Regions from separate parts of the Cytobacillus sp. Bva_UNVM-123 genome, predicted to be linked through region 3. Evidence: riboswitches for the same ligand, from Rfam matches in the RefSeq annotation. Region 3 holds a riboswitch; each other region holds the start of a gene.

Region 1 (7,637 bases), 1.5 Mb from region 3:
TGTACGATTGAAACGATTTTCGTATGATTCGTAATCGTCTCTTTCACATCATCAAGAGATATCGTTCCATCCTCTTGAAGTGGCAAATATTTAAGAATTGCTCCTGTATGTTTCGCCACTTGTTGCCAAGGAATAATATTACTATGATGCTCCATATATGAAATGACAATTTCGTCGCCTTCTTTTAAGTTCTCCCGAGCATAGCTTGTCGCAACTGTATTTAAGGCTGTTGTCGTTCCTCTTGTAAAAATAACTTCTTCCGTTGATTTAGCATTAATAAATTTACGTACTTTTTCTCTTGCACCTTCATAGTTGTCTGTCGCCCGTGTTCCTAGCGTATGAACACCTCTATGAACATTCGAGTTATATTCACGATAATATTTATCGACTGCCTCAATTACTTGTATAGGCTTTTGGGATGTTGCCGCACTGTCTAAATAAACAAGTGGGTGCCCATTGACTTCTTGATGTAAGATTGGAAACAATTGGCGAATTCCTTTAATGTCCATTATCTTACTTTCCTTTCAATTACTTCAACGAGTTGTTTCTTAACTCCTTCGATTGGAAGTGCATTAACAACTGGAGCAAGGAATCCGTGAATAACTAGACGTTCTGCTTCCGCCTTCGGAATTCCTCTACTCATTAAGTAATAAAGCTGGAGCGGATCTACACGGCCAACTGAAGCTGCATGGCCTGCTGTTACATCATCTTCATCAATTAATAAAATCGGATTTGCATCTCCACGTGCTTTTTCATTAAGCATAAGAACACGTGATGTTTGCTCAGCATTCGATTTTGTCGCACCATGTTCAATTTTTCCGATTCCATTAAAAATAGATGTAGCGGAATCCTTCATGACACCATGCTTCAAAATATGACCTTCTGTATTCTTTCCGAAGTGAACGACACTTGTTGTAAAGTTCTGTGTTTGATCGCCTCGGCCAACGACAACGGTTTTTGAAATTCCGAAAGAACCATCGCCCATTAAATTAGTCGTGTTCTCATAAACAGTGTCACTATCATTCATTAATCCAAGTGCCCATTCAATATGTGCATCTCTATCAGCAGTGCCTCGACGGTTTACATAGGCTGTAATTCCTTTTGCAAGTGTATCAACTGCACCAAATTGAATATTAGCATTTGCTTTTGCTATGACTTCTGTCACGATGTTAAATACACCGTTCGCAGATTCCATTGTTGAAACATAATTTTCCACATATGTGACAGAGCTATTTTCATCAGCAACGACAATCACATGGTTAAATAAATTCGTTTCTTCATTATCATGGATGTATATAGCTTGAATAGGATTTTTTACTTCTACATTTTTCGGAACATATAGGAAGGTGCCACCATTTAAGAAAGCTGCATGTAAAGCGGTTAAGCGATGCTCATCCACTTTTACGCCATCTTTCATGAAGTATTTCTGCAGTAGCTCTCCATGTTCTCTAGCTGCAGTGAAAATATCTGTAAAAATAACCCCTGTTTCTTGAAGCTCTTTTGAAACAGCCAAATAAGTCGGTCTGTTATTACGTTGAATATATAAATTTTGATCAGCAGCTTCGAGATTAACTAATGATTTAACTTCTTCAGGAAGTTCATTTAAAGAAGAAAAATCCTCGCTGCTAACAATATGTTTATCGAATTGAGTAAAATTCCATTTCGAAATATTTGTTTTGTCGGGCTTAGGCATTGGCAGATGGTCAGCTTTTTCAAGCGCATCAACACGAAGCTCTGTAAGCCATGCCGGTTCAGCCATGCTTTTTGAAAAGGAATTGATATATTCCTCTCCAAATGGAAGTTTTGTTTCTATTGACATAATGATCCTCCTAACAATTACGCTTCTTGACCAACTGTTTCATCTTCAATGCCAAGCTCTTGTTTAATCCAGTCATACCCTTCTGACTCTAAGCGCTGTGCAAGCTCAGGACCACCTGATTTTACAATGCGGCCTTGCATCATAACGTGCACATAGTCAGGAGTAATATAATTTAGAAGACGTTGATAGTGAGTAATAATTAAGCAGCCAAAGTCTTCTCCACGCATATCATTAATCCCTTTTGAAACGACCTTTAAGGCGTCAATATCTAGACCTGAATCAATTTCATCAAGAATAGCAATCTTCGGCTCGATCATCATAAGCTGTAAAATTTCATTGCGTTTTTTCTCTCCGCCTGAGAATCCTTCGTTCAAGTAGCGTTGTGCCATATCTTGATCCATCTCAAGGAAATCCATTTTGCTATCCATTTTTTTGATGAATTTCATTAATGAAATTTCATTACCTTCTTCAAGACGACTGTTGATGGCTGAACGTAAAAAGTCAGCATTTGTTACTCCAGTAATTTCGCTTGGATATTGCATTGCAAGGAATAGACCAGCACGTGCACGCTCATCAACTTCCATTTCTAGAACATCTTCTCCGTCTAAAATAACGGTTCCATCAGTTACTTCATACTTTGGGTGACCCATAATTGCAGAAGATAATGTAGATTTCCCTGTACCGTTTGGTCCCATAATGGCATGAATTTCTCCGCCTTTAATTTCAAGGTTCACACCTTTTAATATTTCTTTACCTTCAATCGAAACATGAAGATCATTGATCGTTAACTTAGAACCTGCCATAATAATACCTCCATCAATAAAAGAAGTTTTGTACATGCGACAAATATCGCAATCCTCTATTCTCATTTTATTCTCATTACAATCTTATAACAAATGAAATGTGATATCAACTCTTTCAGTCCTTTATCAAGCTTTTTATACTAAAATATATAATAAGTACTTCTGATTAATAAAATCACCGACGATGAAGCTTGAAAAATCAAAGTTTATCTATTCTAATACTACACTTCCCTATTATTTGAAAACAATGTCAACCACATTAGAATCCATGGCATTCAGGGCTAGAGCTTGTCCAGCCATTTAAATTGAAATATATAAAATGCTTATACAATAAAAAAAGGAATCATCATCGATGTCCCTTTTTCGCTTTTTTTAAGAATGTACTTTTCGCTCGAATTGAGCAACAATTTGCTGGCTTTTTAAATAATCTTGCTCACGTTTTTTTTCGATTAATAATCGAATATCTTGCTTTTGACAATACACTTGATAACCTACTCCATGGGCTCTATGCATTGCCTTTTCCATTTCGCCTGTATAATTAAGATGCAACTGGTTCAGAAAAACCAATCCCTTCGTCTTTGCGATTTAAATTACTTTTGCATTTTACACCGAAAATGGTCAAAATTCAAAGACGAAAAAGTGAAATTTTTTCTTTTTTTAAACGAATATTGCCGTTTAAAACGCTTACATCTATTATTTGCTTACAATCAGAAAAAAACGCTTATTTATGGTAGAAGTACAGAGCTTTAGAACCCCAATTATTATTTAATTTTTACATTATAATTCTTTACAAATATGCAAAAAAAGGGTATCCCAAAAATAAACACCCCAAAAGTCAGATTTTACTCTAACTTTTGGGGTGCAGTTCACTTTTAGGGACACCCTTTTTTATAAGATCCATTAACTTGACCGTTGATTTCCGTTTCAGGCGCTTCGCGCCTTCCACTACAATTAACTTAGTGCAAAAAATTAATTCTTCTTTCACTTCATCCAGGTGCCTGCCATCAAGTTTTTCTAATTAAAATGCAGGGACCACTGCACCATTATATTTTTCTTCAATAAAAGCTTTAATTTTATCAGAGTGAAGAACATCAATAAGTGCTTTGATTTCTTCACGGTTTTCATCACCCGCACGAACAGCGATAATATTCACGTATGGTGATTGGCTTCCTTCGATCGCGATTGAATCTTTTACTGGATTAATGCCAGCATCAATTGCATAGTTTGAGTTAATCACTACAGCATCGCCCTCATCATTATTATAAATTTGCGGTAATAAAGCTGGCTCATAATCTGCATCAAACTTTATCTTCTTCGGATTATCAACGATATCCTCAACTGTAGCACTTGCCTTATCTACTCCGTCTTTTAACTTAATAAGCCCTTCCGCTTCAAGAATGGCTAAAACACGACCATGGTCAGCGACAGAGTTACTTATAATAATATGTGCCCCTTCTGGAAGTTCACTTAAGCTTTTATACTTTTTAGAATATACGCCCATTGGTTCAATATGAACAGAGCCTGCATTGACGAAGTCATAGCCATTCTCTGCAATTTGACGTTCAAGATAAGGAATGTGTTGGAAATAGTTTGCATCTAATTCTTTCGATTCCAGTGCCTGATTTGGAAGCACATAATCTTGGAATGTAATGATCTCTAAATCAATTCCTTTTTCCTTCAATAGTGGTTTAGCTTCTTCAAGTATTTCAGCGTGTGGAACATTTGAAGCTCCAACCGTTAGCTTCGTAACTTCTGTTGTTTTGTCTTCCTCTTTTCCTGCATCACTCGCATTATTGCTTTCTTTTTCCTTTGCCGTTCCACATGCTGCAAGAACAAGGATAACTGTAAATGTTAATAAAAGGGATAACCATTTTTTCTTCATTTTGACCTCTCCTTATCGTTTATCTAATTTTGCTGTTATAAAATCACCAATAAATTGGATAATAAATACTATGATTAAAATGACAATGGTACAAACTAACGTGACATCAGTTCTAGTTCGTTGGAAGCCTTCAAGAAAGGCTAAACTTCCAAGTCCCCCAGCCCCGATAACACCTGCCATCGCCGTATAACCAACTAGTGCAATAGCAGTTACGGTAATTCCAGATACGAGGGCTGGCATCGATTCCGGCAAGAGAACTTTCCATATTATTGTTGTTGTCTTCGCGCCCATCGATTTCGCTGCTTCTAAAACACCTTTATCAATTTCCCTTAACGCAATCTCTACCATTCGTGCATAAAAGGGTGCAGCTCCGACAATTAATGCAGGAAGGGCAGCATTTTCCCCAATCATCGTTCCCACTAGAAGTTTAGTGAACGGAATTAAGAGAACAATTAAAATAAGGAAAGGAATCGACCTAAAAATATTTACAATTGCACTAATAATCTTATTAATTACTCCGTTTTCTAAAATATTTCCTTTTGATGTTAAAAATAATAATAACCCTAAGATAATTCCAAGTATAAATGTCGCAATGACTGAAATACTCGTCATATATAGTGTTTCGACCGTTGCTTCCCACATTTTCTCCCATTTCACATTTGGAAACCATTCATTAAGCATTCGGAATCACCTCCACTCCGACATGCTTAGAATGAATAAAGTCAATCGCTCTATTTATCTCTGCTTCTTCTCCGTCCAAATGGATGAATAATGAACCATATGATCCGTTTTGTGTTTGTGCTATTTTCCCATGAAGAATATTAACTGTAATCTTAAAATCTCTTATGAGCTGTGTAATTAACGGCTGCTCAACTGAATTTCCAATAAAGCTTAATTGTACGACTTGCCCATGTGGATATAATTTAAGAATTTGATCAATCGTATCCTTTGTTTCTTGAGGCTCAATTATTTGATGAACAAATCGTTTCGTAATATCTTGCTGAGGATTTTTAAAAACATCGATTACGGGACCAAGCTCCACAATTGTTCCTTCCTCCATTACTGCAACTCGGTGACATATTTTTCGAATTACTTGCATTTCATGTGTGATCAGGACAATGGTTAAACCTAATTGTTTATTAATATTAACTAATAGTTCAAGGATTGAATCCGTCGTTTCTGGGTCTAAAGCTGATGTTGCTTCATCACATAATAATACCTTCGGATTATTAGCAAGCGCCCTAGCAATCCCAACTCTTTGTTTTTGTCCCCCACTGAGCTGAGAAGGGTAAGCATCTTCTCGCCCTTCAAGGCCTACTAGTCTAATAAGTTCATCGACCCTTTGTGCTCTTTGTTTTTTCGGTATTCCTGCAATTTCTAAAGGAAAGGCAATATTTTGCCTTACCGTCCGTGACCAAAGTAAGTTAAAATGCTGAAAAATCATACTTATCTCTTGTCGAGCCTTTCTCAGCATATCCCCTTTAATTTTTGAGATTTCTTTATCAGCAACGATAATGGAGCCGTTCGTTGGTATTTCAAGTCCATTTAACATTCGAATTAATGTACTTTTCCCTGCACCGCTATACCCGATAACGCCAAATATTTCCCCTTTACTAATCTCAAGATTCACATTTTGTACAGCCTTAACTTGACCTTGTTTAGAAGAATACACTTTTTCGGCATCTTTTATTGAAATCATTATTTATACACCTTCTTCAACATCCGATTCGATACGATTTCAGTTATTTTTCCCTCTTATGAGAGGAATATAAAAAGCCTTTCCGACATGAGCAGAAAGGCATACAAATACATTGTCCTTTCTCTCATCTCCCAAAGCTATTATGCTTTGCGTGAATTGGCACCATTTCAACTTAATGACGGTTGCCGGGCTTCATAGGGCACTTCCCTCGACCTCTCTTGATAAGAGCATACATGACTATATTCAATTAACACTTTACATTGTTATACATAAAACATTTATGCTTACAATCGTATCATGGACATGAAAAAGGTGTCAATGGTAAAATTTCGTATGAGTAAAGCTTACATTTGCTTTTATTGATTAACTTTCAATGACGTTCTCCCTGTTGCCGCCTCAATTGCCTGTTCTAAATCATCAATTAAATCTTCAACATGCTCGATTCCAATTGACAGACGAATTAAATCTTCTGAAACTCCAGCTGCTTTTAATCCTTCAGCATCTAATTGTTGATGGGTTGTGCTTGCTGGGTGGATGACTAAGCTCTTTGCATCGCCAACATTGGCGACATGTGCCCATAGCTCTAGGTGATTGATAAAGCTTGCACCTGCTTCTCTTCCTCCTGTAATCCCAAAGACGACAATGGATCCTGCCCCTTTAGGCAAATATTTATCTACTAACGGCTTATCAGGTGATTGATCATGACCCGGATATAAAACCCATTCAACTGCTGGATGCGCCTCTAAATATTCAACAATTTTCTTCGTGTTTGCCACATGCTCCTTAATACGTACATGTAGAGTTTCGAGTCCGAGACTAAATTGGAATGCGTTTTGTGGGCTAAGGGCTGGACCTAAATCTCTTAGCAATTGAACTCTAGCCTTAATTATATAGGCGACAGGACCGAGAGCTTCACTATAAACAAGATTATGGTAGCTTGGATCTGGCTCTACAAATCCTGGGAACTTCGGTGAATTCCAATCGAATTTACCACCATCAACAATTACACCACCTAAAGTCGTTCCGTTACCAACAAGCCATTTTGTCGCTGAGTGAATGACAATGTCTGCACCATATTCAATTGGTCTGCATAAGTAAGGAGTTGCAAATGTATTATCAATTATTAATGGAATCCCATTTTCATGCGCGATTCCGGCAACCTTTTCAATATCAAGTACTTTAAGGCTTGGATTGCCAATTGTTTCAGCATAGACAGCTTTTGTTTTTTCTGTAATTGCTTTGCGGAAGTTTTCTGGGTCGTCTGGATTCACAAACTTCACCGTAATTCCGTACTTCGGAAGAGTTACCGCAAATAAGTTATATGTTCCTCCATATAAATTGGATGCTGACACAATTTCATCCCCAGCTTGAGCAAGATTTAAAATCGCTAATGTAATAGCTGCTTGCCCACTGGCTACGGCTAATGCACCTACC
Region 2 (7,637 bases), 1.8 Mb from region 3:
CATTCGTATCAAGCTTAGGTCTCGGTTTTACTGCAGTTGCTATTGCTACATTGCTTCTGTCAAAAGGGATTACATTCATAGCTGCTGACTGTTTTTTTACGTGATGAGTTTTTAATATTTCATATTCTGTCGGATCTTGTAGTTGGTTTGCAAGGGATAATCCGTTCATCGCGTCCTTGGCATATAACACAAGACCATCATATTCCTTCGCAATTTTCGTATCAGTAAACTTGCGGGAAAGTGCTGCTCCACCAACAAGGATAGGAATATTAATCCCAGCTTGTTTTAAATCATGTGCGGTTATGACCATTTGTTGTGCTGATTTTACGAGTAAGCCTGATAAGCCTACCATATCAGGTTTTTCTCTTTTAATTGTTTCAACGAGCTCTGCAGGTGTAACCTTAATCCCAAGATCAATAACTTCATAGCCATTATTGCTTAAAATGATATCCACTAAATTTTTCCCAATATCATGAACATCTCCTTTAACAGTCGCTAGAACAATTTTTCCTTTCCCAGCTGTTGCGTCATCCTTTTCCATATGTGGTTCTAAAAATGAGACGGAGGCTTTCATCACTTCAGCACTTTGGAGCACCTCCGCGACAATTAATTGGTTATCATTAAATAGTCGACCAACTTCCTTCATTCCATTCATTAATGGTCCATTAATAATGTCTAAGGGAGCAGGATATTGTCGAAGTGCTTCTTCCAAATCTGGAATGAGTCCTTCTTTTGTACCCTCGACAATATAGTAGGCAAGCCGTTCTTCCAGTGTCATGTCTGGCATTATGCTTTTTTGCTCTTTTTTCTTATCACGATAAAAATCAGTAAATACAGCTAATGATTCATCACTTGTTTCAAAAAGCAGCTTTTCTGCTAACATTACTTCTTCCTTAGGAATTGAAGCAAACCGTTCGAGTTTTTCTGTATTTACAATTGCATAATCTAGACCAGCGAGAGTGCAATGGTATAAAAACACTGAGTTTAACACTTCACGGCCAACAGGAGGCAGACCGAAAGAAACGTTGCTTATCCCAAGGATTGTTTGGGCTTTAGGTAATGCTTCTTTAATTAACCGAATTCCATCAACTGTCGCTTTAGCACTCCCGATATATTGTTCGTCACCTGTACCGACAGGGAAGACGAGAGGGTCAAAAATGATATCCTCTGGCTGAAATCCATATTTATTTACAAGTAGTTCATATGAGCGCCTAGCAATTTCTAGCTTCTTCTCAGCTGTTACACCCATGCCTTTTTCATCAATTGTGCCTACAACAACCGCAGCACCATATTTGTGAACGAGGGGAGCCGTAACTGCAAATCTTTCTTCTCCATCCTCAAGATTAATCGAATTTATGATTGCCTTTCCTTGAGAATATGTAAGAGCTTTATCAATTACTTTCTCATCTGTTGAATCGATGACAAGGGGAGCTTTTACTTTCTTTACTAACTCTTTCATGAAATTTTCGACGTCATTTATTTCCTCGCGATCTGGGTCAGCAAGACAAACGTCAATAACATGAGCACCGTTCTTTATTTGAGCACGGGCAATTTCTGCTGCTTCCTCGAATTTTCCTTCCTTGATTAATCGTTTAAATTTTCGGGAACCAATGACATTCGTTCGTTCACCTACCATGATTGGTCTGAGGGTAGGGTCATCGTAAATAAAAGGATCTATGCCTGATACTTTATGAATTGAGTTTTTTTCATATATACGAGGTGAATAGTTCTTCATTTCATTCGCAATAGCTTTAATATGTTCTGGTGTTGTTCCACAACACCCCCCAACAATATTTAACCATCCTTCCGAAGCGAAGCCTGCCAGTTTTTTTGCTAGAGATTCAGGTGTTTCGTGATACTGTCCTTCCTCATCAGGCAAACCTGCGTTTGGATAACAGCTAACAGCAGTTGTAGCAAGTCCAGCTAACGAACGAATATGATCCTGCATGAATTCTGGTCCAGTTGCACAATTTAATCCGACAGCTAATGGCTTCATATGCTCTAAAGATATATAAAAGGCTTCAATTGTTTGTCCAGCCAATGTCGTTCCCATCGGCTCGATTGTTCCAGATATGATTAGTGGTAAGCTCTTTCCAACTTGTTTGAATGCATTCTGAATTCCAATAAATCCAGCTTTCACATTTAGCATATCTTGACTTGTTTCAAGTAGAAGGAGATCTACATTGCCATCAATCAGCCCTAATGCTTGTTCTTCATATGAGCTTATGAGTGCTTCAAATGTTGTTCCACCTGTAACACTTAATGTTTTTGTTGTTGGACCTAATGCCCCTGCAACAAAACGTGGCCATAATGAAGTTGAAAGTCGATTACATGCATCTCTGGCTAATAGTGCGGCTTTTTTATTAAGCTCATATGCTTTATGAGCAAGCCCATAATCCGCTAAAACGATGCTTGTTGCCCCAAACGTATTCGTTTCGATAATATCTGCTCCTGCATATAAATATTCCAGATGAATTTTTGTAATAACATCAGGGGCGGTTACATTTAAGTATTCATTACAGCCTTCATATTCTTCACCACCAAAATCTTCAGGAGTTAAATTAGCGTTTTGAAGCATCGTACCCATTGCGCCATCCATTATGAGAATTTTTTTCTGTAGTTGTTCAGCCAATTGTAATTTCTGCACTTTGTTTCCTCCTCAAAATTTTTGCGCTTACTTCTTGGGCATAAGTTGATAATTCAACAGTCAGCTCATAACGCATAAACGGAGTAATGAAGTAAATTCCATTAAATAGATCCGCAGCAGCATCAATTAATGATTTAGTGATGGCAACACCTTCACGGGCAGCCTGTATGGGATTGTCATGAAAAGATGCCATTTGATTGCGAATTTTATCAGATATTTTAATGCCAGGAACTTCGTTATGCAGAAATTCTGCATTTTTACTGCTTGTTAAGGGCATAAGACCAATATAAATTGGTGTTTTTAAATGTTTAACAGATTGATAAACTTCGGTTAATTTTTCTTCAGAAAATACAGGTTGACTAATAAAATAATCAGCTCCAAATGAAATCTTTTTTTCTAAACGTTGAACTGCTTTTTCAAGGGATCTTACATTTGGGTTAAAGGCAGCTCCAACAGAAAATGCTGCTTTCTGGGCTAGCTCCTTACCTGAGATTGATAATCCATCATTTAATTGTTTAATCATTTGTATAAGTTCAAATGAAGATAGGTCATAAACTGAAGAGGCGCCTGGAAAGTCCCCAACTCTTGCTGGATCTCCCGTTACGGCTAATACATCATGTAACCCGAGAGTGTGAAGACCCATTAAATGAGATTGCAAACCTATAATGTTTCTGTCACGACATGTAATATGAACTAAAGGTCTTATATTAATCTCTTTTTTGACGCGATAACCAAGAGCGGAATTACATATTCTTGGTGTAGCAAGAGAATTATCTGCCAATGTAATGGCATCAATACCAGCGTTTTTTAATGCTTTTGCACCCTCGAAAAATTTATGAGTATTTAAGCTTCTTGGTGGATCGAGTTCAACGATAATGGATGCTCTTTCTTTGACAATCTCCTCAAGTGGAGGATGTTCCCTTCTTGGGTTATCAAATGTTGAAATTTGAATTTGTTTTCGATGTTTAATCTTCTTTTCCAAAATCGGCGGCAATCCTTTAAGCTCTTTCGAAAATGCGCGAATATGTTCGGGTGTTGTTCCACAGCAGCCCCCGAGTAATCGCACACCTTGACCTCGAAAAGCTTTTGCAGATTGCCTAAAGTATTCTGAATCTCCTTTATAATGGAATTTACCATCTGTATATGCAGGCATGCTTGCATTCGGATATGCTGATAAATAGGCTTTTTTAGGAATAAGTACATCTTCAAGCGTCATTAGCATATGGTGGGGACCAAGACGACAATTAATGCCAACAACATCAGCCCCAAGTGCTTCAAGTTTGTTAAATGCTTCTGTCAAGGGTGTTTGATTTTGCAGAATTCCGATTTCATGAAGCGAGACTTGAGCAATTATTGGTAATGTAGTCTCTTTTCGCGCAATTGTTAATACATGCTCAAGCTCTTCCAAGTCGTAAAACGTTTCAAAGAGAAGGATATCAACCCCTTCAAGTAAGAGGCAGTATAACTGTTCACGAAAGCTTCGTTTAATTTCATCAATTGCAACCATATTTGGTTTAATGCCACGAACACCACCAATTGTTCCTGCAACAAATGTTGATCCTTTAACAGCTTTTCGCGCATTTTTTACGGCAGCAGTATTAATTTCCTTCACACTATCTTCAAGTCCATATCTTTGTAGCTTTAAATAATTGGCTGCATAAGTATTTGTTTGAATGATATCCGCACCAGCTTCTATATAAGCTTCATGAATTTGTTGAATTTGTTCAGCATGTGAAAGATTTAATTGTTCAAAACAGCTGCCTGTTCCATAAGAATAGAGAAGGGTACCCATTGCACCATCAGCAATTAATATTTCATTTTTTAGTCTATCCAAGAAATTCATTGATGGACCTCCTTCAATGCCGCTGCAAAAGCATATTGTAAGTCATGAATGATATCCTCGCTATTTTCAATCCCAACCGAAAAACGTAATAATCGATTACAAACACCTGTTTCAATTCGAATATGCTCTGGAATATCAGCATGTGTTTGTGTAGCAGGGTATGTAATAAAGCTTTCTACACCGCCGAGGCTTTCGGCGAAAGTGATAAGGGAAAGGCTCTGCAAAAATTTATTTACCCAACTTTCATGTTTTATTCGAAAAGAAATCATTCCGCCGCGACCAGGATATAAAACATCTGTAACGGCCTCATGGTTCGTTAAAAATGTTACAATTTCCTTCGCATTTTTCTCATGACGTTCCATCCGTAGCGAGAGGGTTTTCATCCCCCTAATAAGGAGCCATGAATCGAATGGACTTAAAACAGCACCAGAAGAATTATGATGGAGCGCTATACAATCACATAATTCTTTTCCTTTCGCAACGATTAAACCGGCTAACACATCATTATGGCCACCTAAATATTTCGTTGCACTATGGACGACGATATCTGCTCCAAGCTTTAATGGCTGTTGCAGCAGTGGGGTATAAAATGTATTATCAACGATTAGCAAAAGATTGTATTGCTTCGCGATTTTCGCTACTTCTGCAATATTTGTTTGTTCCATTAATGGATTAGTAGGGGTTTCAATGAAAATAGCCTTTGTTTGAGGGGAAATTTCCTTTTCCAATCTTTCAGCTGACAGGGATTGAATGTATCTACAATGTAGCCCCCATTTTTTAAAGCCTTGTTCGAAAAGTCGATATGTCCCTCCATATAAATCTTTCGAAACTAAAAATTCATCCCCTGATTGGAAGAGTGATAGAACAGTAAGGATAGCCGCCATTCCAGAACTGCAGGCATAGCCTTGATCCCCAGCCTCAAGTTCAGCTATGGCATTTTCAAGTAAAAGTCTTGTAGGATTTCCTGTTCGGATATAATCAAAACCAGTGGATCTGCCAATCCCTTCATGGCGATAGGCAGTTGAAAAATAGACTGGTGGATTGACAGATCCTGTTTTAGTTTCACTTCGATTTCCAATTTGAGTAAGAATCGTGTCTATTTTATGCATTATTTGCACCCCTTTAATTATTTTTGCCAACAAAAAAAGCCTTCTATAAGAAGAAGACTTTCACCATTAATTAGTCATTCTTCTTATCTTTCAAGTTTTTAAGTAAACTTGTAGGAATTAGCACCTTTTCAATCTAATTTCGATTGATGGTTGCTGAGGCGTCATAGGGCCTAACCCTCGACCTCTCTTGATAAGAAAGCTTTTCAATTTTTCTCTAAACTTTACACTAATATATGTTTAAAAGTCAATGATTTTTAACATTATTCAAATAATTTTAAGAAATACAAGTATTGAGTTGAACATAAAAATATTATGTAAACTAAATTAGGGTAAATAAATTAATTTTCACTATGAACATAGTTAAAACCTTTAACATCTTACTTGAACATGATAGAATGGCAGTGAAAAAATTTTTTAACCTAATTTATTATTCCAAAATAAGATTTATGAATGTAATGATTTTGGAGAGGATAATGAATAAGTAATACTAATAATGATGGGGGTTTTTCGATGAAAAAGCCGAAGATTTTCGAGAAGTCTTATACGCAAGGCTTTCATGGCCCGAACCTTGGCTATGTCATTGAATTATATGAAAACTTTTTAGCTGATCCTGATTCAATCGATCCGGAAATTAGAGCGTATTTCGAAGCAACTGGTTCTCCTTTGATGGAAACGGAAAATAGCCGTACTGCGGTTCGTGAACCTGTGACAAATTCTAATCATTTAGAAAAGATTTTAGCAGCCATTCGCTATGCTGATAATATTCGTGCATATGGTCATTTATCAGCTAATATTTATCCATTAGGAAATGTTAAACAAGAGCAGAAGTTATTTGATTTAACAAGTTATCGCTTAACAGTGGAGGATCTATTGGCTGTACCGGCCGAATTTATTTGTAAAAATGCCCATGTTCCATTAAGAAATGGTCTAGAGGCAATTGAACATTTAAAAAAGGTCTATATGGGTACCATTGCTTTTGAATTTCATCATGTTTATGACGAGCAAGAAAAAGAATGGCTTAGAAGGAAAATCGAATCAGGTAATCTTCATCTTTCTTTAAAAAATGAAGAAAAGAAAATGCTCTTTCAAAGACTAACAGAAGTAGAGGGCTTTGAAAAATTTCTTCATCGAACATTTGTTGGGCAAAAACGATTTTCGATTGAAGGTCTCGATTCGATGGTTCCAATGCTTGATGAAATTATTTCAAATTCAGTTGCAAATGGGGCAAAAACGATAAATATTGGAATGGCTCATCGCGGCCGTTTAAATGTACTTGCCCATGTGCTTAGTAAACCATATGAGATGATTTTTTCTGAATTTCAGCATGCACCTAATAAAGAGCTTGTTCCATCTGAGGGCTCTATTGGAATTAATTATGGGTGGACAGGAGACGTGAAATATCATCTTGGTCTTGACAAACAAATTAAAGACAAAAATACGACGATAACTCGTTTAACCCTTGCAAATAATCCTAGTCATCTTGAATTTGTTAGTCCAGTTGTGGAAGGATTTACGAGAGCTGCCCAAGATACTCGAAATGAAAAAGGGTATCCGGAAAGAAGTCCTGATTCTGCCCTTTCAATCTTAATACATGGGGATGCGGCATTTCCAGGGCAAGGAATAGTAGCTGAAACATTAAATCTTGGCCAATTAGAAGGGTATAATACAGGTGGATCGATTCATATTATTGCGAATAATACGATTGGTTTCACGACGGAATCATTTGATTCTCGTTCTACAAGATATTCAAGCGATCTAGCAAAAGGGTATGAAATTCCGATTTTGCATGTGAATGCGGATGATCCTGAAGCATGTATCGCTGCAGCAAGATTAGCATGTGAATATAGATCGAAGTATAAAAAGGATTTTCTTATCGATCTAATTGGCTACCGTAGATTTGGTCATAATGAAATGGATGAACCGATGACTACTAATCCATTAATGTACAAGATTATTCATGAACATAAAACAGTAAAGGATTTGTACGGGCGAAAATTAATAAGTGCATCCATATTATCGGATGATGATTTAGAAGAAG
Region 3 (7,637 bases):
TTTCTTGTTTTCATTAAATAAACTTACCTAACTTCTTCAAATTACTTATTTTAATGTAAAATATGTTGATAATCATAACCTTATACTGTTTGTTGGTGTTCTTCATACAGACTTATTTCAGATTCGATAATTTTTACAAGTTCTGTTTTATCATCAATCTTAAATATTTCAACTGACTTTTTCCAAAAATGTAAACCAAGTTGCTTATTTCCCTTTTTAATCCAATTACGCCCACATTGATAGTGAAGTTCTGCATATAAATACATATCCTCATTTAACTTACAAAGCCTTATTCCGTTCTCACATAACAGTAATGATTCATCATATTGATGAATATCTGTATATAATTTTGATAAATTATAGCTAATTTTCGTAAACAAGCGATCCCTATTCGTAAATGGAAAGTCTTTAATGGAGTTTAAAGCTTTTTCAAAGTATAACTGTCCTTCCTCGTACCTTTTCTCATTTCTGCAAATAATCCCCATACTATTCAATATCTCAATTTCTAAATCTGAGTATACGGCTTCGTTTAAGTCTAGGGATGAGTTTAATAATTTTAAAGCAAGCTCGGCATTTCCATGTAAATGGTATGTAATAATTCCCCTATGCCAGTTCATATAATCTATCATATACTTACAATTAATAATGGCAGGACTATTTGCTTCTTGTTTAATGATTCGTTCAATTTCTAAATAATTTCTCTCTCTGCGATTTCTTTCTAATAGTTTCTTTACTGTTTCTTTGTAATCATCCCTTACTGAATCAGTAGTATGATTGAAATAATCGATAGAAACCCCAAATTTCATAGCAATTTGCTGTAATATGTAAGAGGATGGATTGATTTTGTTATTTTCGATTCGACTAATTTCAGATTGTGAACAAATATTTTTGCATAAGTCTTCTTGTGACATTCCTCTTTTTTTTCTTAAATTTTTTATTTTGTCCCCAATATTTTCAATCCCCATTATTTGCCCTCCTATGATTATTTTCATAAAATAAGCGTCTTATATAGAAGATAACATATAAAACAAGAAATATAGTCGTTAATAGGCTATAAATTCTAAATATTCCTTTTTACAACAAATAATAACTAGTATAGGATAATAGTATCATCTAATTTAAGGAGGAGTAAAATGAAAAATAGTGTTATTAAATTATTAATGCTTTTATCGTTTGCTTTCGTATTAGTTGGAACTCCAGTTGGAGACGCTGACAACAATCCAATTAGAACATTAGATATACCAGACCAACACTAATCAATCATTTTTAAAGATTAGTAGTAATTGAGTAGCTTTGAACTGTGAAAAGTATAAGAAAAATTAGACATAAAATGATAAAGGGTATTCCGAATATGTTTATTCAGAATACCCTTTCTTGATAAACGAAGCTCTCTAAGCAGAGAGCTATTTTTATTTACAAATTACTCTTTCTCATCCTTTCTTTCATTTCGTCTCCTTACTGTAATGATTTCTTTTCATATTTTAATCCTCCAAATAGCAGGCTTGCTCCAAATAATACAGTTAAAGTAGCACCAACTAGAGCATAATGAAAGCTATTTGTCATCGTAGCCAACATTCCAGCAAGTGAGGGTCCTAGCAGCTGCCCGAGCGCATAGCTAGCAGTTAAATAGCCGAGCAAACGATGACTATTAATAGGAGACATTTGTTTTGCTAAAGTTGTAACAAGCGTCGTAATTCCCATAAAGGTCACACCAAACAAAAATGCACTTATAAAGAGTAATCCCGCTTTCTCTTCGAATATGGGTAGCACGATCCCGATTGCTTGAAGGAGCATAGCAATCATTAATGATTTTATAAATCCAATTTTTTCCCCTAAATAGGTCCAGATGATGCAGGAAGGAGAGGCAGATATTCCAACAATAAGCCAAACTGTCGTTGCGTCTCCCTGAAAATGTGCAGAGCTTTCAGCAATCGAAACAATGAATGTACCTGTGACGATATAGCCTAATCCTTCTAACCCATAAGAGATAACAAGCCATATTATCCAGCTACTCGGTGGAGCAGATGTGTGCTGCAACGGTAAATGACTAGATGAAGGCTTGGGATTTGCGTCTTCTCGAATGAAGAACCAAATGATTATAAACAATCCACTGCACAATAAAGCTAGACCAATCCAAGTACCATTCCATTGAAATAATTTGTTTAATTTAGAGACAACGAGACTGCTTAATATGATGCCTAGTCCTACACCTGAATAAAATAAACCGGATAAATGTAATCGATTTTCATATGCAAGTCGATCTAGGACAATGCTGGAAATGAGAACGAAAATATATGCACTTGCAACGCCTGAAAGAAACCTTGCCATATACCATATAGGGTAAGATGGGAAAATGCCGATCATAGCAGTAGTCATAATGCTAATCACTAATCCAATACGGAGCAAGCGTACTTTATGACATTTCGTGGTGATTTTACTTGCCAGTAATGCTCCGAAAAAATAGCCTAAATAATTACAAGTAGCTAAAAAGCCAGCGGTCAAGTTTGAAAATGAAAAAGCATCCTGCATAAAAGGAAGAATAACGGTATAGGAAAATCTCCCAATGCCCATTGCAATGATTAAAGCGAGAATGCCTCCAATAACATATGGATTGGATTTTGTATTCATCTTCCACCCCTTAGTTAAGATTTCAAAAATAAAGGTGAAGCAGATAGTCGATACACTAATTTTACTAGTAAGTTTGGTATCAGGAGAAATACATAAATGTTATAATTGATATCAATATTATTGATGGCAAGAGGTGGAGAAATTGAACATCCATGATTTATATGCTTTTAAAAGTGTTGTAAAAAATGGGAGCTTATCGAAGGCGGCATTAGAGCTGAACTATGCACAATCAAATATTACGATGAAAATTCAAAGCTTGGAAAAGCTCTATAATACTCAATTGTTTTACCGCCATAATCGCGGGATTACTTTGACACCGAAGGGTGAATTATTATTTGAAGAAGTGAATAAAATGATTCAGCTCTACGAAGATACGTTGAAAATGATGGGGGACAGTGAAAAAGCGAGCGGTCCATTACGAATAGGCTCAATGGAAACGACTGCTGCGATTCACCTTCCACCATTATTAACAAAGTTTCATATGGAAAATCCTGATGTAGATATTGTGATTTCTACTGGCCCGACAAGAGAAAACATAAAAAAGGTAGAAGACTATGAATTAGATGGCGCCTTTGTGGCAGGGCCAATCTCTCATTCTCATCTACAATCTACAAAGCTCATTGTCGAAGAACTAGTGTTAGTCACCTCATTCATGCATGCTCCTATTCATTCATTGGAAAATTTAGCAGACTGTACATTAATTGTTTTTCGAAATGGCTGCTCCTACAGAGCATTATTTGAGCAATGGCTGCAAATGGATGGAATTATTCCGAGAAAAGTAATGGAACTTGGTACACTGGATGGACTTTTAGGCTGTGTATCTGCAGGGCTAGGAGCGAGTTTACTTCCATTATCTGTGGTGAAGAAACAGGCTAAATATCACCAAATTCAATACCACCGAATTCACGAAAAACAATCGCTTATCCCAACATTGTTTTTATACCGAAAAGATGAATACCAATCTAAAGCACTTGCCCATTTTTTGAATGTGATTGAGAGCTATCATTACTGAAAAATAAACTTATGTGGTGTGTGAATTTCAATTTAATTGGAATCAAATGGAAAGATTTTATACTACTGTAGAAATTTAATGAGCTAAAATTGAAAAATGACGGGTGATGTAAAATAATTATTTATCGAGAAGCACAATTAACTGATTACGAAAATTTGCAACCGTTATTCATGAAAATGGGACTTGTATTAGAAGAAGGGTTAAATGAGCGCTTCAATAATAGTATAAAAAATAAAGATTACTTCATTCTAATTGCAATGGTCGATGAAATAATTGTCGGGTATTGCCTCGCACAAGACTTTGGTTTTCATCTCCGCACAGGTAAAAAAACATGTCGGTTACATGATTTATTTGTAGATTCGGCTTTCCGAGAAAAGGGAATTGCGAAAAAAATAATGGAGCATGTGTATACATGGTGTCGAAAAAGAAATACGAGTTGGCTTCAATGGAATTCAAGCAAGGATGCAATCCAATTTTATAAAAAGATCGGTTGTGAAATGCTAGATTTTGATAAAGACCATCCAGAGTTTGAAATGGAGTTTCAATACGAAGAGAGAAAGAGAAGTAAAGAAGATTAATGATTGGAAAGGAGCGACGTTTATGGGGATTCTGAATTTTATTCTTCTTTTGTCATAGATGAAACGATGACTAGGAGGAATAAATAATGAGCCAATCATGGGTAAAAGATTTTTATAAAAATCAATTTGAAATGTTGAACCTTAGGATAGATAGTGAGATGGAACGTGAGCTTACTATTCAGGCAGAAGAAATAATAGAGCAAGTCGGAAGAGAATTTCATAAAATGCTAGAATTAGGAGCTGGCATGGGAATATTAGCTCATGCTTTGACACAATTAGGAGTCAGTGTAACGACAATAGAGTTAGTTCCTGAAAAGTAAAGAAAAAATAATTTCGCAAGAAGGGGCACAAATCATGAGGAGATTTGTGCTCTTCTTAATATTTTCTTAAGGGAGAATGGCGAATGATCTTACTGGAAACCCTGAAGCTTTTTCAGGCTTCGGAACAATATTGAGAATAACGGCACCTTTAGGGGGGACTTGATCTAAGTTTGTTAGAAGCTCTACTTGATATGTATTTTGTTCAAGTACGTAGTATTCTCCAATGAGCGAACCATTTCTTTGATAATCAATACTTGGATCTGTATCAAAGGTTTCATGCCCTACGGCTTTAATTTTTCTTTCCTCGAATAAAAATCTCAGAGCGGAAAAAGACCAACCTGGTGCATGATTATTTCCATCTGCATCTTTATTATTGAAAGCGTCCTTGTTTGGCCAGCGTTTACTCCAGTCTGTTCGCAAGGCAACGAAAGTACCTGCCTCTATTTGACCATGCTCTTTTTCAAAGTCCAAAATATCATTCACTGATAAGGTGAAATTATGATCAATTTCCGCTTCTTTTGACTTATCAATCACTACGAGTGGTAAAACGAGTTCTTTCAATTCAATTTCATCTAAATATCGGGTATTTCGAACGAAATGAATGGGTGCGTCAATATGTGTTCCGTACTGTCCAGGGAATGTAAAGCTTTGTGCAAAAAATCCGTCTTCATGGGTAAAAAGTGTTTTAAATTCTGCTGACTCGAAAGCTGAAAAGTGTGGGGAATCCGGTCCAAAAGTATGGGTCAAGTCAACCCAGCGTTTTTCTTTTAACACGTTAATGGCATTGATTAATTCGTTCGTCATCATACATTCTCCTTTTGATTTAATTAAAAAAACCTCTTCTTAAAAATAAGAAGAGGTTATAGCACCGCTACGATTATCCCTTCTTATCTTCAAGCATTTTGCTTCTGGAATTAGCACAGTACTGCTAAACAACGCCTTGGCGAAGTTATAAGTCTGTTGCTGAGGCTTCAAAGGGCCAGTCCCTCAACCTCTCTTGATAAGAAAATTACAAATATTTAATTTAATGTTTATTCTATCCTGTATCTTGATCGTAGTCAATCCTAAAAAACAAAAAGAGCTTTTGGTTATACAGTTAACCAAAAGCTAAAAAATTTGTATGGAACTTACCACAAATTCCATACGCGATAATTACCACAATTACCTTATGCTACGAATAAATAAGACTTACTTAGATTGCACAGCATTCTCCATTAACGCTTTCAAATATTGCTCATTAACTGTGTCCCAATTCACTAGGTTCCACCAGTTGGTAACAAATTCAGGACGGCGATTTTGATACTTTAAGTAATAAGCATGCTCCCACACATCAATGACAAGGAGGGGAATTAAGTCATCTTTCAGAGGAGTATCTTGGTTCGGAGTGCTGATGACCGATAGGTCTTCACCATCAAGGACAAGCCATCCATATCCACTCCCAAACCTTCCAATTGCAGCCTTTGATAATTCATCCTGAAATCGATCGAATGTTTGGAAATAATGATCAATGGCTTTTGCAATATCAGCAGTCGGTTCTCCACCGCCTTTTGGGCTCATGACTTCCCAAAAGAGGCTATGACAATAATGGCCTCCACCGTTATTTTGCACTGCTGTTTTTACCTCGACAGGCAATTGCTCAAGATTCTTTAATAATCCTTCAAGCGGCCTTGACTTTAGCTCTTCATAGTTTTCCAATGCGACATTAAGATTGTTTACATAGGTCGCGTGATGTTTACTATGATGAATTTCCAATGTACGAGCATCAATATAAGGCTCTAGTTCATCATAAGCATAGCCAAGACTTGGTAAAGTAAACGAAGACAAGCTATCACCTCCAATTATTTATTTCTCTAGGTAAATAAAGTTTACCTAATGCAACTTTAATGAAAAATTAAAGAACTGTCAACTCTTATTAGGCTAAATCATTCAAATTAAGAATAAAGAACGATCCCTTATTAAAAGTTGGGAGTAATTTAGAGGATAAAATCGATACCTTCTTTTTGTGCTTTACACCCTAACTCCATGTTTCGATAAGCCTTAATCATAGTATGGCCTTCAATAGCAACTTGTAAGGTAGCCTCTCTTCCTATTCCGAATTGGCTCCTGTATCATTACGATGCGATCCTCTTAGCTTTTTTTTGAGCTCTTATATTTATATTTGGCAAATCATCAATATATTTCCATACGGATCTTTAATAGTAAAATAATGCCCATTATCCTCAAGGTGATTTACAATTTCAATGCCCTTATTTTTCAGAAATTGATAAGCTTCGTGAATATTATCAGTATTAAAATGAAACATGGGCACCTGAAAGCAGAAAAATTGAAGAATGCTAATGATAAAAGTTAATAAAATAGAAAAACTGGTCTGTTTAATACAAACCAGTTTTTCTATGTCATAGCATATCGATAAAAACCTCATACTCCCCAATCAATAATGTCTCCATGTCTTTCGTTTTTTCATAAAAAATATCATTTAATAAAATGCCTTTTCTTATTAAGGAATCGAATTGTTTCATGATTTCAATGAATTCATTCGAGGCAGATACATATAGGAAAATGCGTTTGTCTACAGGTAAATTTCTTTTCTTGCGAATATCTTGAACTGTCCGGATAAAATCTCTAACAAGTCCTTCCTGTACCAAATGATCTGTTAAAGTTGTGTCTAAAAATACGGTAAAAGCTTGATTTGCTGCTTCTGAGAAACCTTGCAATGCGGTCTTTTTCTGTACAAGTATATCTTCTTCTTCTAACTTTACGGTCTCTCCATTTTCTAATTGTAAGGTTAAGGCTCTGTTCACTAGAAAATCATCAATTTTCTCAGGTGAAGCATTTTGGAGAAGTTGATTAGCATTATTTACATGTTTTCCAAGTTTAGGACCAGCTGTTTTAAAATTTAGTTTGAGTTGGTGGTCAATTAAATGATTAGAGGAATCCGCCCACTCCAAAGATTTAACATTTAGCTCATCTTTAATAATTTCCTCAAAAGGTACTAGTGTATCATGATCCAAGAAATTAGAAATCATGATCATTTTAGCTAACGGCTGCTTCGTTTTTAGCTGCTCACTATGGCGTACACTGCGTCCTAATTCGACAATC

Evidence for each region. Region 3 has a riboswitch for S-adenosylmethionine ahead of KDN24_RS02845 (cyclase family protein). Riboswitches for the same ligand answer to the same signal wherever they lie in the genome.
Region 1: linked by a shared signal. The riboswitch ahead of KDN24_RS21790 (methionine ABC transporter ATP-binding protein) and the one ahead of KDN24_RS02845 (cyclase family protein) in region 3 are both predicted to bind S-adenosylmethionine.
Region 2: linked by a shared signal. The riboswitch ahead of KDN24_RS11740 (methionine biosynthesis PLP-dependent protein) and the one ahead of KDN24_RS02845 (cyclase family protein) in region 3 are both predicted to bind S-adenosylmethionine.

What each region holds. Positions count from the first base shown of each region.
Region 1 is NZ_CM177772.1:4,234,013-4,241,649, forward strand. Features, by position in the region: gene KDN24_RS21760 (cysteine desulfurase) at 1-509, opposite strand, end outside; gene sufD (Fe-S cluster assembly protein SufD) at 509-1,819, opposite strand; gene sufC (Fe-S cluster assembly ATPase SufC) at 1,837-2,622, opposite strand; gene KDN24_RS21775 (YuzK family famiily protein) at 2,995-3,147, opposite strand; gene KDN24_RS21780 (MetQ/NlpA family ABC transporter substrate-binding protein) at 3,641-4,504, opposite strand; gene KDN24_RS21785 (methionine ABC transporter permease) at 4,517-5,185, opposite strand; gene KDN24_RS21790 (methionine ABC transporter ATP-binding protein) at 5,178-6,203, opposite strand; SAM riboswitch class I at 6,325-6,431, opposite strand; gene KDN24_RS21795 (O-acetylhomoserine aminocarboxypropyltransferase/cysteine synthase family protein) at 6,560-7,637, opposite strand, start outside.
Region 2 is NZ_CM177772.1:2,357,519-2,365,155, forward strand. Features, by position in the region: gene metH (methionine synthase) at 1-2,599, opposite strand, end outside; gene KDN24_RS11735 (bifunctional homocysteine S-methyltransferase/methylenetetrahydrofolate reductase) at 2,625-4,490, opposite strand; gene KDN24_RS11740 (methionine biosynthesis PLP-dependent protein) at 4,487-5,599, opposite strand; SAM riboswitch class I at 5,680-5,796, opposite strand; gene sucA (2-oxoglutarate dehydrogenase E1 component) at 6,110-7,637, shown strand, end outside.
Region 3 is NZ_CM177772.1:551,768-559,404, forward strand. Features, by position in the region: gene KDN24_RS02815 (helix-turn-helix domain-containing protein) at 81-965, opposite strand; gene KDN24_RS02820 (hypothetical protein) at 1,134-1,256, shown strand; gene KDN24_RS02825 (YbfB/YjiJ family MFS transporter) at 1,456-2,628, opposite strand; gene KDN24_RS02830 (LysR family transcriptional regulator) at 2,771-3,640, shown strand; gene KDN24_RS02835 (GNAT family N-acetyltransferase) at 3,811-4,218, shown strand; gene KDN24_RS02840 (class I SAM-dependent methyltransferase) at 4,305-4,538, shown strand; gene KDN24_RS02845 (cyclase family protein) at 4,605-5,342, opposite strand; SAM riboswitch class I at 5,423-5,545, opposite strand; gene KDN24_RS02850 (superoxide dismutase) at 5,727-6,362, opposite strand; gene KDN24_RS02855 (VOC family protein) at 6,691-6,960, opposite strand; gene ileS (isoleucine--tRNA ligase) at 6,935-7,637, opposite strand, start outside.